2 regions of the Novosphingobium sp. BL-S-20 genome follow, and region 2 is predicted to be linked to the other one. Evidence: riboswitches for the same ligand, from Rfam matches in the RefSeq annotation. Region 2 holds a riboswitch; the other holds the start of a gene.
What was found. A riboswitch is a leader RNA that binds a small molecule or an ion and turns the genes downstream of it on or off. The one in region 2 is predicted to bind cobalamin.

Region 1: another riboswitch for cobalamin. It lies ahead of ACZ1II_RS20495 (TonB-dependent receptor plug domain-containing protein); the one in region 2 lies ahead of ACZ1II_RS02250 (TonB-dependent receptor plug domain-containing protein).

Annotation. Positions count from the first base shown of each region.
Region 1 covers NZ_CM145494.1:2,742,820-2,749,892, reverse strand. Annotated here, with positions in the region: gene paoC (aldehyde oxidoreductase molybdenum-binding subunit PaoC) at 1-857, shown strand, start outside; gene ACZ1II_RS20500 (cobyrinate a,c-diamide synthase) at 982-2,316, opposite strand; cobalamin riboswitch at 2,457-2,662, opposite strand; cobalamin riboswitch at 2,731-2,922, shown strand; gene ACZ1II_RS20495 (TonB-dependent receptor plug domain-containing protein) at 3,145-5,025, shown strand; gene ACZ1II_RS20490 (DUF1636 domain-containing protein) at 5,025-5,432, shown strand; gene cobT (nicotinate-nucleotide--dimethylbenzimidazole phosphoribosyltransferase) at 5,429-6,445, shown strand; gene ACZ1II_RS20480 (histidine phosphatase family protein) at 6,442-7,023, shown strand; gene cobS (adenosylcobinamide-GDP ribazoletransferase) at 7,020-7,073, shown strand, end outside.
Region 2 covers NZ_CM145493.1:489,595-496,667, forward strand. Annotated here, with positions in the region: gene ACZ1II_RS02230 (amidohydrolase family protein) at 1-327, opposite strand, end outside; gene ACZ1II_RS02235 (LysR family transcriptional regulator) at 422-1,261, shown strand; gene ACZ1II_RS02240 (hypothetical protein) at 1,458-2,198, opposite strand; gene ACZ1II_RS02245 (hypothetical protein) at 2,238-2,942, opposite strand; gene ACZ1II_RS02250 (TonB-dependent receptor plug domain-containing protein) at 3,004-5,025, opposite strand; cobalamin riboswitch at 5,215-5,455, opposite strand; gene ACZ1II_RS02255 (pentapeptide repeat-containing protein) at 5,554-6,216, opposite strand; gene ACZ1II_RS02260 (glycoside hydrolase family 43 protein) at 6,259-7,073, opposite strand, start outside.

The DNA.
Region 1 (7,073 bases), on a different replicon from region 2:
CGGCGCGGGTGCGGCTGGCGGGTGACGGCATGGTCACGGTCGAGACCGACATGACCGATATCGGCACCGGCTCCTACACGATCATCGCCCAGACGGCGGCGGAGATGATGGGCCTGCCGGTTGAGAAAGTGCGGGTGAAGCTGGGCGATTCGTCGTTCCCGGCCTCTGCAGGCTCCGGCGGGCAATGGGGTGCCAATAGCGCGACCTCGGGCGTCTACGCAGCCTGCGCCAAGCTGCGCGACATGGCAGCCCAGCGCCTCGGCATGGACCCGGCGAGCGTGCAGTTCGTCGACGGCGAGGTCCGCGCGGGCAACCGTTCGGCGGCATTGGCCGAAGCGGCGAAGTCCGGTGAACTCGTCGCCGAAGAGACGATGCAATGGGGCGATCTCGGCAAGAAGTTCCAGCAATCGACGTTCGGCGCGCATTTCGTCGAGGCGGCGGTGGATTCCTATACCGGCGAGACGCGGGTGCGGCGCATGCTGGCGGTCTGCGCCGCCGGGCGTATCCTCAACCCCAAGACGGCGCGCAGCCAGGTGATCGGGGCGATGACGATGGGCGTCGGCGGCGCGCTGATGGAGGAACTGGCGGTCGACAAGCGCTTTGGTTTCTTCGTCAACCACGACCTTGCCGGGTATGAAGTGCCGGTCCATGCCGACATTCCGCATCAGGAAGTGGTGTTCCTCGACGAGGCGGACGACAAGGTCTCGCCGATGAAAGCCAAGGGCGTGGGCGAACTCGGCCTCTGCGGCGTGGGTGCGGCGGTGGCCAATGCGGTTTACAATGCCACCGGCGTGCGCGTGCGCGACTATCCGATCACGCTCGACAAGTACCTGGCGAAGCTGCCAGCGATCGCCTGATAAAGGATCGCTTGACCAAACCTCCCCGTCGTCCCCGCGAAGGCGGGGACCCTGCTTTCTTCCTGCGCCGCGGACAAGATAGCGGGACCCCCGCCTTCGCGGGGGCGACGGGTTGCTCAGTGGGTTATTGGGCGGCTTGCTCAGCCGTTCCGGGCTGACCCAGCAAGTCCGCAATCAGCTCCGGCGCAGACGGGAAGTATAGGTGCATGTAGCTCGCCGTGAGCGGGCCTTGCCGGAAGATCCGCTCGCCCCTGCGCCCGTCCGGCGTCCGGGCGAGTGCGATGGGTTCGAGGGCGGTCTCCAGCCGCGAATAGTGGAAGGTGTGGCCGCGCACGGCATGGCCTTCCAGTTCCGCTTCCTGCATGCCAAGCGCGACCAGGCGCTTCTGCATGGTCGCGCTTGCAGGGAGCAGGCCCAGCATCGGCGCGGCACTGCCTGCCGTATCCGTCAGTCGCTCGCAGGTGTAGAGCATGCCGCCGCACTCCGCGAGAATCGGGCGCCCGGCCAGGAAGTGCTCCCGGATCGCTTCGATCATCGCGCGATTTGACGAGAGTGCGCAAAGGTGAAGCTCGGGATAGCCGCCCGGCAGCCACAGCGCATCGCAGTCCGGCAAGGCGCTATCGCGAAGGGGCGAGAAGAACGAGAGCTGTGCGCCGGCTTGTTCGAGAAAGTCGAGATTGGCCCGGTAGATGAAGCCGAAAGCCTCGTCGCGGGCGATGGCGATGCGCCTGCCTGCCAGTGCGGCGGGCATGGGCGCGGCAGGACGGGGCGCCGGGAAGGACACCGGCTCGGGCAGCCAGAGCGCGCTTTCGGGGAGCAAGTCGGCGGCGCGGTCGATCCGGGCTTCGATATCCGCGACTTCGCCAGCCTGCACGAGGCCGAGGTGGCGTTCGGGAAGGCCCATGTCCTCTTCGCGCCGCATCGCGCCGAGCCATTGCACGCCGTCCGTCTTGCCGGTGGTCAGGCCCCGCTCCAGCAGTTCGGCATGGCGCTCGCTGCCGACGCGGTTGGCGAGCACCGCGGCCAGGGTCACGTCGTCCCGGTAGGTGGCGAGGCCGTGGACGAGCGCGCCGAAGGTCTGTGCCATCGAGGACCCGTCCATCACCGCCATGACCGGCAGGCCGAAGTGCCGGGCAAGGTCGGCGGAGGAGGGAGTGCCGTCGAACAGGCCCATGACTCCCTCGATCAGGATCAGGTCCGCTTCCTGCGCCGCCTCGTGCAGCAGGGCGCGGCACTGGTCCTCACCGCACATGAACAGGTCGAGTTGATGGACCGGCGCGCCGCTGGCCACTTCGTGCACCATCGGATCGAGGAAGTCCGGCCCGCACTTGAATATCCGCACTCGCCGTCCTTCCCGGACATGGCGGCGGGCGAGGGCGGCGGTGACGAGGGTCTTGCCCTGTCCCGACGATGGCGCGGTGACGAGCAGGGCAGGGCAGCCGGCCATCGGGCCGGTCATGAATATCGCCCGGACGGGCAGGCAAGGCAGCGGCGCATCTTCATTCCCCCTTCGGCGCAAACGCACGCATGTCGTCACGCGAAGGGGGCTTCCCCCCACGGGAAGCGGCCCTCGTTCGCCCGGTACATCCCGCCCGCGCGAAGGATCGACGGCGAAGGGCCGGTTTCCTGACTTGCCGGCTCTTCGCGCCTTCCGCCGCCTTCTCGAAGCCGAACGGCTCCAATGGCATGGTGGCGGGGCGCATCCCCGGTGACAGTTGCGGGAGCAGTGCCGGTCGCCGCGGCTATCCCCGCAGTCCGGACTTCCCGATTAAGCCCTGGCGGGCACCCTTTGCGGCGGTGGGACTATGGCACTTCGCCGGCCTGCGCAAGCACCGGGCCTGCCCCCTACTTGCACGGGCCACCCCGGCGGGATAAGGCCACGCCTGCGACAGGTTCCCCGCGAGGGGATCAAAAGGGAACGCGGGTTCAAGGCCCGGGCTGCCCCTGCAACTGTAAGCGGCGAGCCGTTCGGCCATTTCGCCATTGGGGGTGCAAGCTCCCGAGAAGGCGGCTGAACCGGCACTGACCCGTGAGCCAGGAGACCTGCCTGCCGCAGTCGTTCTTCGACCGGACAGGGTGAGCCGGGCGAACGGGGCCATACCTCGCCGAGCGACAGCCACTGCCGTGCCGTCTCGCGGTGCGAAAGGGCCTGTCGTCGCCTGCCGCGATCACATGTCCTTTGCCTGCACGTCGGTCCGGCCGGGTTCGATGCTCGCCTGAAGGACATGCCGTGAACTGCCGAATTTCCGCCGCCAGCACTCTCGCTCTCGCGCTGGCTTTCTCCCCGATGGCCGCACAGGCCGAGGAGGCCGATGCCTCCGAGGAACATGACCGCATCGTCGTCAGCGCGCTGCGCACTCCGGTCGCCGCCGATCGCGTGGCCGACAGCGTCACCGTGCTCGACGACGCGCAGATCGTCGCCGCCCAGCCGATCGCACTGACCGACATTCTCCTGCGCACGCCGGGCATCAGCCTGTCGCGCAACGGCGGCTACGGCACCACCACCTCGCTGCGCATTCGTGGTGCCGACGCCGGGCAGACGGTCATGGTGATCGACGGCATGCGCCTGTCCGATGCGTCCTCCACTGCGGGCGGCTACGGTTTTGCGAACTTCTTCGTCGACGATGCCGAGCGGATCGAGATTCTGCGCGGGCCGCAGTCGATCCTCTGGGGCAGCGATGCCATCGGCGGCGTCGGCAACGTGCGCACCCGCCGCCCGGTCGAGCCGCTCGAAGGCAGCTTCGCGGTAGAGGCCGGGACCCACGACACCGTCTCTGCCCGCGCCGGGGTGGGCGGCACATCCGAGGCGATCGACTGGCGCCTCGCCGCCTCGCGCTTCACCACGGACGGCATCTCGGCCCGCTCCAACGGCAGCGAGGACGACGGCTACCGGCGCAGTTCCGCCAGCGGCACCCTGACCTTGCGCGTCGCGCCTGGCGTCTCGCTGGACTTGCGCGGCTACTGGTCGGATTCGAAGAACGAATTCGACGGCATCGCAGGGGATTCGCTTGCCTATGGCCGGACTAGGGAATGGTCGGGCTATGCCGGTCTCAATTTCGCGCTGCTGGACGGCAGGCTGGCGAACCGCGTGGCCGTGCTCCAGACCGAGACCGACCGCGAGAACTACGACCCCGCCCGGTCCCTCCGCCAGCTCACGTTCGATGCCCATGGCCGCGTGCGCCGCTTCGAATATCAGGGGACCTACACCGTCTCGGACGCGGTGCAGGCGGTATTCGGTGCCGAACGCGAGGAACAGCGGATGACCACTGCCTCTCCTGCCAACAGCACCGTGCCCTACCTGCTGACGCCGGAACGGGCGGATACCGACAGCGTCTACGGCGAACTCCGGTTGACGCCGCTGGCGGGCCTGACCATGAACGGCGGCGCGCGCTACGATCACCAGTCGCGCTTCGGCGGCAATACGGTGTTCAGCGCGGGTGCGGTCTATACGCCCAATGCCGGCGCCACCGTGCTGCGCGCCAGCTATGACGAGGGCTTCAAGGCGCCGTCGCTCTACCAGCTGTTCAGCCTCTACGGCGTGAGCGACCTCAAGCCCGAGAAGGCCAGGGGCTGGGAACTTGGCGCGGAACAGGGCTTCGGCGAAGTGCTGCGGCTTTCCGCGACATGGTTCGAGCGCGATACCGACAACCTGATCGACTTCGCCTATTGCCCGACCAGCGGCGTGCTGCCCGACGTCTGCACCGTCCCCGGCAGCACGACTACGCGCTTCGGTTACTACGCCAACGTCAAGGCCAGCCATGCGCGCGGGCTGGAACTGACGGCTTCGGCCCGGTGGGGCATCCTCTTCGCCGAGGGCAACTATAGCTGGATCGAGGCCGAGGACCGCACTTCGGGCAGCAGCACTTACGGCCGCCAGCTTCAACGGGTGCCGCGCCATCTGGCCAATGCCGAGGCAGGGCTGGACCTGCCGCAGGGCCTGCGGGCCAGCATCGCCGCGCGCTATTCGGGCGAGAGTTATAACGCCGCGACCGGCACCGCGACGCTGGACGATGCCTGGCTGGTGGATTTGCGCGCGCAGTGGCAGGTCAGGGAAGGCCTGATTCTTCAAGGACGTATCGAAAACGTGGGCGACGAGAAATACGAGACCGTGAGCGGCTACGGCACGCTTGGCCGCACCGTCTATCTGGGCCTGAGGAGCCGGTTCTGATGCTGCATCCCGTCGAACCCGGCCCTTCCGTGGTGGTGTGCAACACCTGCCGACACTCCGCCGAAGTGCGCGAGGACGAGAACGGCCAGCGCGGCGGCGCGGCGCTGGCAGAGGCCATGCGCGCGGTGCAGGCGGCTGATCCCGCGCTTCAGGGCGTGGCGGTCCAGGAGATGCCCTGTCTCTTCGCCTGCCAGCGCCAATGCACCGTGGCGATCCGGGCGCCGGGCAAGCTCGGCTATGTGCTCGGCGACTTCACGCCGGATGAAGAAGCCGCCCGTGCGATCCTCGAATATGCTTCGCGCCATGCCGCCAGCGAGCACGGGCAGGTGCCCTACCGCGAATGGCCGCAGGGCGTGAAAGGCCATTTCATCACGCGCACCCCGCCCGAAGGCTACATCGGCACATGATCCGTTTCGAGAACCGCGCCGCCTTCGCCGCCGCGCTCGCCGACTTGCCCGAACCCGATGGTGCTTCGCTGGACGCCGCGCGTGCGCGTCAGGCGGTGCTCACCAAGCCGCTCGGCTCGCTCGGGCGGCTGGAGGAGATCGCGGTGTTCATGGCGGGCTGGCAGGGCCGCGAGCGGCCCCGCGCCGACCGCATTCGTGCGGTGATCTTCGCAGGCAACCACGGTGTCGCCGCGCGCGGGGTCAGTGCCTATCCGCCGGAAGTCACCGTGCAGATGGTCGCCAATTTCGAGGCGGGCGGCGCGGCGATCAATGCGCTGACGGCGGCTTGCGGTGCGCAGCTGGCGGTCGTCCCGCTCGACCTCGACCGCCCGACCGGGGACATCACCCGCGAACCGGCGATGAGCGAGGCGGAGTGTCTGACCGCGCTCAATGCCGGGGCGGCGGCGGTCAAGGCGGATAGCGACCTGTTCTTCGTGGGCGAGATGGGCATCGGCAATACGACCCCCGCTGCCGCGCTGGCCGCGCAAATCTTCGGCGGGGATGCCGGGGAATGGGTGGGGCGGGGCACCGGCCTCGACGATGCGGGCCTTGCGCGCAAGGCCGAGGCGTTGGCGGCGGCCCTCGCGCTGCACGGGGCCGATTGCACCGATGCCTTCGAGACCCTGCGCCGTCTCGGCGGGCGCGAGATCGCGGCCATGGCAGGGGCGGTGCTGGCGGCGCGGCACTTGCGGGTGCCGGTGCTGCTCGACGGGTTCATCGCCTGCGCGGCCCTGGCGCCGCTGCTCGCGGACAACGCCGCCTTCCTCGGCCACTGCCTTGCCGCGCATTGCTCGGCGGAGGCGGGGCACGTGCGTCTGCTCGAACGCTTCGGGCTGGAGCCACTGCTGCACCTCGGCATGCGGCTGGGCGAAGGGTCGGGCGCGGCGGTGGCGGCGCAGATCGTGCGCTCGGCGCTGGCCGCGCATGACGGCATGGCGACGTTCGCCGAGGCTGCGGTCGCAGGGGCCGCATGAGCGGCGTCCTCGTCCACTTGATGCGCCACGGCGCGCCGGTGAAGCCGGGGCTGCTGCTCGGCCACCGCGACGATCCTTCGACGCCTGCCGGGGTGGCCCACTGCGTGACGCGGGCGGCGGGCCTGACGTTCGAGCGGGTGGTCTCCTCCGACCTGCAAAGGTCGAGCATCCCCGCCGCGCAGATCGCGGCCTTGCGCGGACGGCGGCATGACCTCGATCCGCGCTGGCGCGAAATCGACTTCGGAGGATGGGACGGCCTCGCCCCGCAGCAACTCGATCCAGCGGTGCAGGCGCGGTTCTGGGACGATCCCGAGGCCCACGCCCCGCCCGGCGGCGAGCGCTGGTCGCAGCTCTGCACCCGCGTCGGCGAGGCGCTTTCGCAGATCGACCGCGCCAGCCTGATCCTCACTCATGGCGGCGCCATGCGTGCGGCACTTTCGGTGCTGTTCGGCTTCGATCACCGGCAAGTCTGGGCCTTCGAACTGCCCTATGGTGCGCTGGTCAGCCTGCGCCTCTGGCCCGGCGAGGGCCTGCCCGCCGCGCAGATTCTCACGCTCGACAGCGGCAAGACGACATGAGGCGGCTCGTCCTCGCGCTCCAGTTCCTGACGCGCCTGCCGCTTCCGGCC
Region 2 (7,073 bases):
GACATAGAGCGGCAGGAGGGCCTTGTTCTCCTCGATCAGGTCGGGGCCGCCGCCGAAGTGGACGTGCATGTCCCAGAGGCCGGGGATCAGGAAGCGGCCCTTGCCCTCGACCACATTCTGCGCCTGCCATGCGCGGGCGATCTCGCCGTCCTTGCCGACCGCCACGACATCCTTGCCACGCAGGACGACCGCCTGTTCCCTGATCGCGCGAGCATGTTCGACGTCGATTACGGTGACGTGGCGGATCATCACGTCGCCCTGTTCTGCGGCGAGCGCGGGCGTGGTGGTAGCCATGAAAGTGGCGATCAGCGGGGCGAGAAACTTCATCGGCGGTGCTCCTTCGAGGGCCGTATTACCCCGGATGCAGAGTCATTCACAAATTAGATGTCGGCATGATATTTATTCGATATAGGAATGAATCATGCTCGACCCCCGGCTTCTCCGCAGTTTCGTCGCCATTGCCGATACCGGCCATTTCACTCGCGCCGCCGAGCGGCTGGGCATGACGCAATCGACGATCAGCCAGCAGCTGGGGCGGCTGGAGGAATTGTCCGGCCATCCGCTGATCGACCGCGCCGCCCGTCCGGTCCGCCCGACCCCGCTGGGCGAACGGTTGCTCGGCCATGCCCGCCGTATCCTCCAGCTCGACGAGGAAGCGCAGAGCCTGCTGCGCGATCCGGCGGGAACGGCGGCGATCTCCATCGGCCTGCCGGAGGACCTCGCGACGCTCGCGCTCGCACAGGGGCTGGCACGGTTCGCGGCGGGGAGCAGCCGGATCAGGCTGGATGTCGTGACCGGACTTAGCCGCGATCTCGCTTCGCGTTACCGGCAGGGTGAGTTCGATATCGTCGTGGTCAAAGAGGACCAGCCCGATCCCGATTGCCGCGCGAATTTTCCCGAGCCGCTGGGCTGGTTCGCCGCGCCCGCGCATGAAGTCGAGACGCGCGATCCGCTGCCGCTGGTGACGTTCCCGACCGGCGGCCTCTACCGCGACACGATGTTCCGCGAACTCGAAGCGGTCGGGCGGCGCTGGTACGTGGCCTTCTCCGGCAGCAGCCTGCAAAGCGTGCTGGCGGCGGTTTCCGCGGGCATGGGGGTGTCGCTGCTGCCGCTGGCGGTCACGCAGGGCCACGGGGTGCGGCGGCTGACCGGCATGGGCGAGGCGCCGCCGATGGTCGTCTCGCTCTATGCGCGTGAGGAGCAGGAGCCGATCGGCGATCTCGTGCGGATGATCGCGGCGGCGCTGGAGAGCCGCCGCTAGATGGGGCGAGGGAGGGGTAGGACGTTTCGCCGCGCCCCAGTACCAAGTCGTCGAATGCCCCTATTGTGCAAATTTGCACGAAGGCTAAGGGCGCCCTCGCGGCTCCGCTTCGCCCCAAATGAGCGGTGCCGTCCTCGAGGAAAGGACCGTCTCGGCCCCCCGGGCGGTCCTTTTTCCTTGCCTCCTTTCCAGCCCCTCAACGCGGCAGGCGGCGGCCCAGTTTTCGCCGGAACTTGCGCAGATCGCGGCTGGCCTTGTTCCAGGCCATCCAGGTTCCCGTGGCGCAGACCAGCGTAACCGCCGCCAGCAGCGGCAGGACGAGGAAATCCCACCAGGGGCGCTTGCGCAGCAGGGGAAAATCGAGGCTGTGGAGGCCGTCCTGTAGCCAGCGAAAGCCGCGTCCGTTACGGTCGAAAGCGCGTAGCAGGCGTCCGCTGACCGGATCGATGTAGAGCCGCGTCGTCTCCGCATCGGCCAGCCTCGCCCGCCAGACCGGCAGCGGGGCCGGGGCGCGGTGGCTGTAATAATAGGCGTCCTCTTCCTCCATCAGTTCCAGCGCCGCGAGCGGCGGCTTGCCGGAAAGCGCGGCGCGCAGTTCCCGTTCGGAGAGCGGGGCGGGCCGCCCTTGGATGTCGAAGCGCTGCGTTCCGCCGGGGGCATCCGTAGCGAGCAGGAAAGTCCGGCCGCCGAGCGGCGCGGTCTCGATGCGCAGGGTCTCGGCGGGGAGGTGGTTCAGGGCAGACAGGGCCTGCCGCACGTCGTCCCAGTGCATCGGTCCGGCCAGTCTTTCGCGTTCGGCAAGACCGGCCTGGGAATCGAGGAAACCCCAGGGGTTCATCGAGAACAGGCCGCTGGCCACCCAGGCCAGGGTCAGCAGGCCGAAGAACAGGCCGAAGACATGGTGCCACCACCAGAGACCGCGATAGGGCGATCCCACTTTGCCGTCGCGCTTGCGGCGCAGACGGGCGAGGCCCGCCTAGATGCCGGTCGCGGTGAGGAAGCATCCGGCGAGCGAGGTCCAGACGACGACTTCGTTCCACAAGGCACCGTCCTGCCGCAGGATCGTCGGGTAGAGCCAGTGCGGCACCGCGCCCAGCCAGTTCCAGAAGCGCTGGAAGCGGATGGTCTGCTGCACGACTTCGCCGGACTTGCCCGAGATGTAGATCTCGGTTCCCGCCGCATCGTCGTAATCGACGCGGTAGAGCGGGGCATTGCGCCGGTAGGTCTGGACGGTCCACTGGTCGATGCCGGTCTCGGCGGGGACGGCGGGCGCGCCCGCGACGGCGTGGCCCTGCGCGAAGTCGGCCGCGATCCGGCGGATTTGCGCGGTTCCGGGCGGGGCGAGCGGCTGCCCGGTCGCGAGGTCGATCGCATCGGGGATCGCGCGCATCTGCGGGATCGGACGGTCGGGTGCGCTTGCGGGGACCACACGCAGGACCGGCCTGCCTGCCAGCATCTCGACGCGGGCGGAGGTGATCGGCAGGTCGGACGGCAAGGTTACCGCGCTCCAGGTCTCCACCGGCGGCAGTTGCAGGGGAGCAAGCCCCTGCAACTGCGCGGCGGGCTCCAGCCTCGGATAGTCCACGTAGATCATCACGAAGCCCGAAAGGCACCAGATCGTCATCAGCAGGCCGACGAAGACGCCGAGCCAGCGATGAAGCACGAGGACGGGGCGCGGCAAAAGGCTGCGAGAGCGCTTTGGCGGGGGCGCAGGCACCCGAGGCTGGAGCGTGGTCATGGCCTCAGAAGCTCAGCCCGTAGCTCATCCGCAGCGTGCGCGGCACGCCCCGGTTGAAGTAGAGGAACCGGCTGTTGCTGCCGTCGAGTGCGCCCTGGTCGGTCACGGCGGAAGAATAGCCGCGCGTCGCATATTCCTTGTCGAACAGGTTCTCGACATTGACGCCGAAGCGGTTCCGCCGCGCTGCGCCGTCGAGGTAGAGATAGGCTCCGAAATCGACGAGCGCGTAATTGCCGTAGTTGCGGCGGCCGAAGCCCGAAGCGGTCGACCAGACATCGCCGATCCAGTTCAGGTTGAGGCTGGCGCCGAAGGGCCTGTCCTCCGGAGCATAGGCAAGGCTAGCCTTGGCATATTGCTTCGGGTTGCGGTTGAGCTGGGTCGATGTGCCCTTCTCGCGCACGCGGGCGTAAGTATAGCTGGCCGAGAGATTCCAGCCGCCGGGCAGCTCGGCGCCCAGTTCCAGTTCCGCGCCCTGCGAGCGGACTTTGCCGTCGAGGTTCGCGTAAGTGCCGTTCGGGAAGGCCGGGTCGTCGTAAGTCGTATCGATCATGTCGCTAATGCGGCGGTTGAAGTAAGTCGTCTTCCAGCGCAGCTGCGCAGCACCCAGCGGCAGCACGCCGCCGCCCGAGAGGTTCAGGTTGAGGCTCTGCTCGGCCTTGAGGTTGGGATTGCCGGTCTCGCAGCAGGGATCGTTGCCGTAGAGCTGCGAGGCGTCGGGCAGCACGAACGACGTGCCGCCATTCGCCTCCACATAGAAGGCATCGGCGAAATCGTAGCGGCCCGAGACGTTCCAGATCGTCTTCTTCGCGCCGTCCGTGCGGTTGTAGCGCAGGCCCGCGGCGAGGCGGCCCTTCGACGAAATCTCGTCGGTAGTGCGGACCTGGAAAATCCCGGCATGGACCTGTTCGCTGGTGGGGGCGATCAGCAGCACGTCGTCTCGCCCGCTGAAGTTCTGGAAGTCGTAGCCCAGCAGGTATTCGAGGCCGGGATGCAGGTGCAGCTTCGCCACCGCGCTGCCGCCCCAGTCGCGGTAGCCCCAGAACGTGCCCGCCGGATAGATCACCTGGGGATCATGATCGGGCAGCGAGTTGCGAATCTGGACATAGGCCGTGCTCCAGTCGTGGAAATAGCCCTTGAGGAAGAACTGCACGGTGTCGCTGCCGGTATAGTCGAGCCGCAGGCTGGCGATCTCCTCGTTGCGGTCATTGCGGCTTTCGCGGATGCGGGTGGGAGAGAGGTTGTCGAGCTTCGCCTCGGTATGCTGGTACTGGGCATTGAGCGCGAGGTCGGGAGCGATCTCGTATTGGTACTTGAGACCGGCCGACCAGAGGTCGTAGCCGAGGTGCCGGTCGGTCAGGCTCGGCTGGTAGGCGCTGAAGGGCAGGTAGCCCTCGGAGCGATTGTGCGAGGCATAGGCCACGAAGCGATGGTCGCCCACGGCGCCGCGCAGATAGCCGTCCAGCGTGGTGCCGCCCCAGCTGTCCGCCGAGGCATTGACCTGGCCGTTCAGATCGTCGGTGAAGCCGCGCGTCACCACGTTGATGACCCCTGCCGAGGCCTGGGTGCCGTAGAACAGGCTTTCGCCGCCGCGCAGCACCTCGATCCGCTCGATCATGCTGGCGGGCAGGGTATCGTTGGGCGAAGTGCCGCCGTAGAGGCGGTTGTTGAGGCGGATGCCGTCCATCGTCCAGAGCACGTCCTGCGTGCGCGATCCCTGAAGCGAGACGTCGACATAGGTGAACGGCCCATTGCGGCCGCGCACGTAGAGGCCGGGCACCTGTTCCAGCGCCTTGGTCACGTCCACGGCGCCACTGTCCTTGATCTGCTTCTCGCTGACGGTGGCCACGTCGTTGCCGTAGCGGGAGAGTTCCTGCGGCAGAGTCTCCTCCAGGCTTTTCCCGGTGACGACGATCGAGGCGGCATCATCAGTCTCTTCGGCATGAGCCTGCGCAGTATGGGCCTGCACGGTGCAGGCGAGCGCCAGCGCCGCGGCAAGCGCCGCGTGTGAAACGGTTGCGATCTTCATTTCATTCCCCTGTCGGGCGCCAAGCGAGCTCTAGGCCGGGGACTGCCGTTCGCGAACGAATGACCGGCGCACCGAGCGACCGGGCGCCCGTGACTGGGACGACCGTTCGGCGCACCGTGCGGCCCCTGCCGCGGGTTCGTCGCTCAGACGGAGAAATCACCGTGCCCCGGCCATCCCCTGGACCAAAGCAAGAGCGACCGGACGCCGGCAGGTCTCCTGGCTCGCGGGTCATCGCTTGATGCACGGCCTTCCCAGGCCTCGCAGGATTTAGCGTCCGGCCCAGTGGCTGCGGCATGGGCGTCTGGCCCGCCGCGTGATGTGCATCGCGCTCACCGCTTACAGTTGCAGGGACAGCCCCGGATTCGAGGGCAAGCCCTCTCACCGCGTTCCCTTTTAAGTTCCTTTCGGAACACCGGCGCGATCATTGCCCGCTGCGCTCCTTCGAGTGCGGCGGATGCGGTTCGTTAGCGCCGGGCGGGACGCGGTGCAAGTCGGTTGAAGCGCTGCGAGGGCGATGCCTTGCGCCTGTCAGCGAACTTCGAGGCCAAGCTGGGAAAGCAGTTCGGCAGCCTGGAGGCGGGAAATCACTGCGCCGCGAAACAGGCAGGCATCGCGCAGTTCGATGCCGCCGAGGTCGGCACCGCGCAAGTCTGCCTGCTCGAAGCGGCAGCCTTCCAGCGTGGCATTGCGCAGCGAGCAATCCTCGAACAGGGCACCGCGAAAGTCGGATTTCCGGAGGTCCGCATCGGAGAAGTCGATCCGCACCAGCTTCGTCTTGCGCAGCGACAGGCCGGGCAGGCGGGCGAAAGCGAACAGGACTTCGGCGAACGAGGCGCCGAGCACTCCGGCGTCGGTCAGGTCCGCGCCGGTCAGCTTGGTGCCTTCGACGCGCGCGGAAGTCAGCCGGGCGCGGCGGAGCAGGGCGTTGCTGAAATCGCATCCCGTCAGCACCGCATCGCTGAGGTCGGTCTGGACGAAGCTCGCTTCCGGCCCACGGCAGCGGCGGAAGCGGGCGCCGGTGAGATTGGCGCCGTCGAACCGGGCGCGGCGCAGCGAACAGCGTTCGAATGTCGTGTCGCCCAGATCGAGACCGGAAAAGTCGCCTTCGTCGAGCGTGCAGTCGGTAAGCGTGCGGGGGGCGTCGGCGTCGGCTTCCAGCAGAGTTTCGCGGGTGACGGTCGCTGCGATCATGCGCGCCTTATGCCGCAGGGCGCGCAGACCGCAAGGCGAAGATCAGGGAGCCGTGGTCCGGGAGCTGTGGGTCGGATCGCGTTCGCCGTCGAGTTCCGTGGCCTCGCGCAGAACGGTCAGGCGATCGCCCTCGTCGCGCATCTCGTAGAGTTTGCCGCGCGCGTTGCGGAACGGGCGGTGGACGATCATCATCAGGCGCCCGTCGAAAGCGCGGAACAGCATGCCATGGCCGCTGTCGCGCTCGACGAGGGTGCCGAGCTGTTCCCACGGCCCTTCGACCCGGCCCGAGGTGGAGCGGGCCAGCCCTTCGACATAGCCTTTCGCATCGTAGCTGGACCAGAGCATCAGCAGCTTGCCGGTGCGGCTTCGGTAAAGCTGCGGGCCGTCGGTGACATAGGCGATCTTGCCTCCCGGCTGCTTCTGGCCCGCGGCCCAGGGAGCATCGCTGGCACGGAACAGGGTGCGCGCGGGGCCTGCGGGGGAAAGGGCCTCGGTCAGCGGCACGGCTTCCATCGTGCCGTCGGTCGTCTGCAGCCATTCGTGGGCATAGACCAGCCAGGGCTTGCCGTCCGGTTCGACATGGAGGGTGCCATCGAGCGTCATGGCGGCAGGAGGGATGATCGGCGCGCCCTCGTTCAGCAGTCGATAAGGCCCTTCCAGCCGGTCGGCCACGGCAAGCACGGTGCCGCGGCGATAGTGGGTGGAGCGACGGGCTTTCCCTGCCGTCTCTCCCGGAAGCGGCAGGGCTTCGTTGTGAAGCGTGGTGAAGAGATACCACTTGCCTTTCCAATGATGGACTTCGGGCGCCCAGGCCCCGGCATCGGCCCAGATGTCCTCGGGAATGGTGAAGACCACGC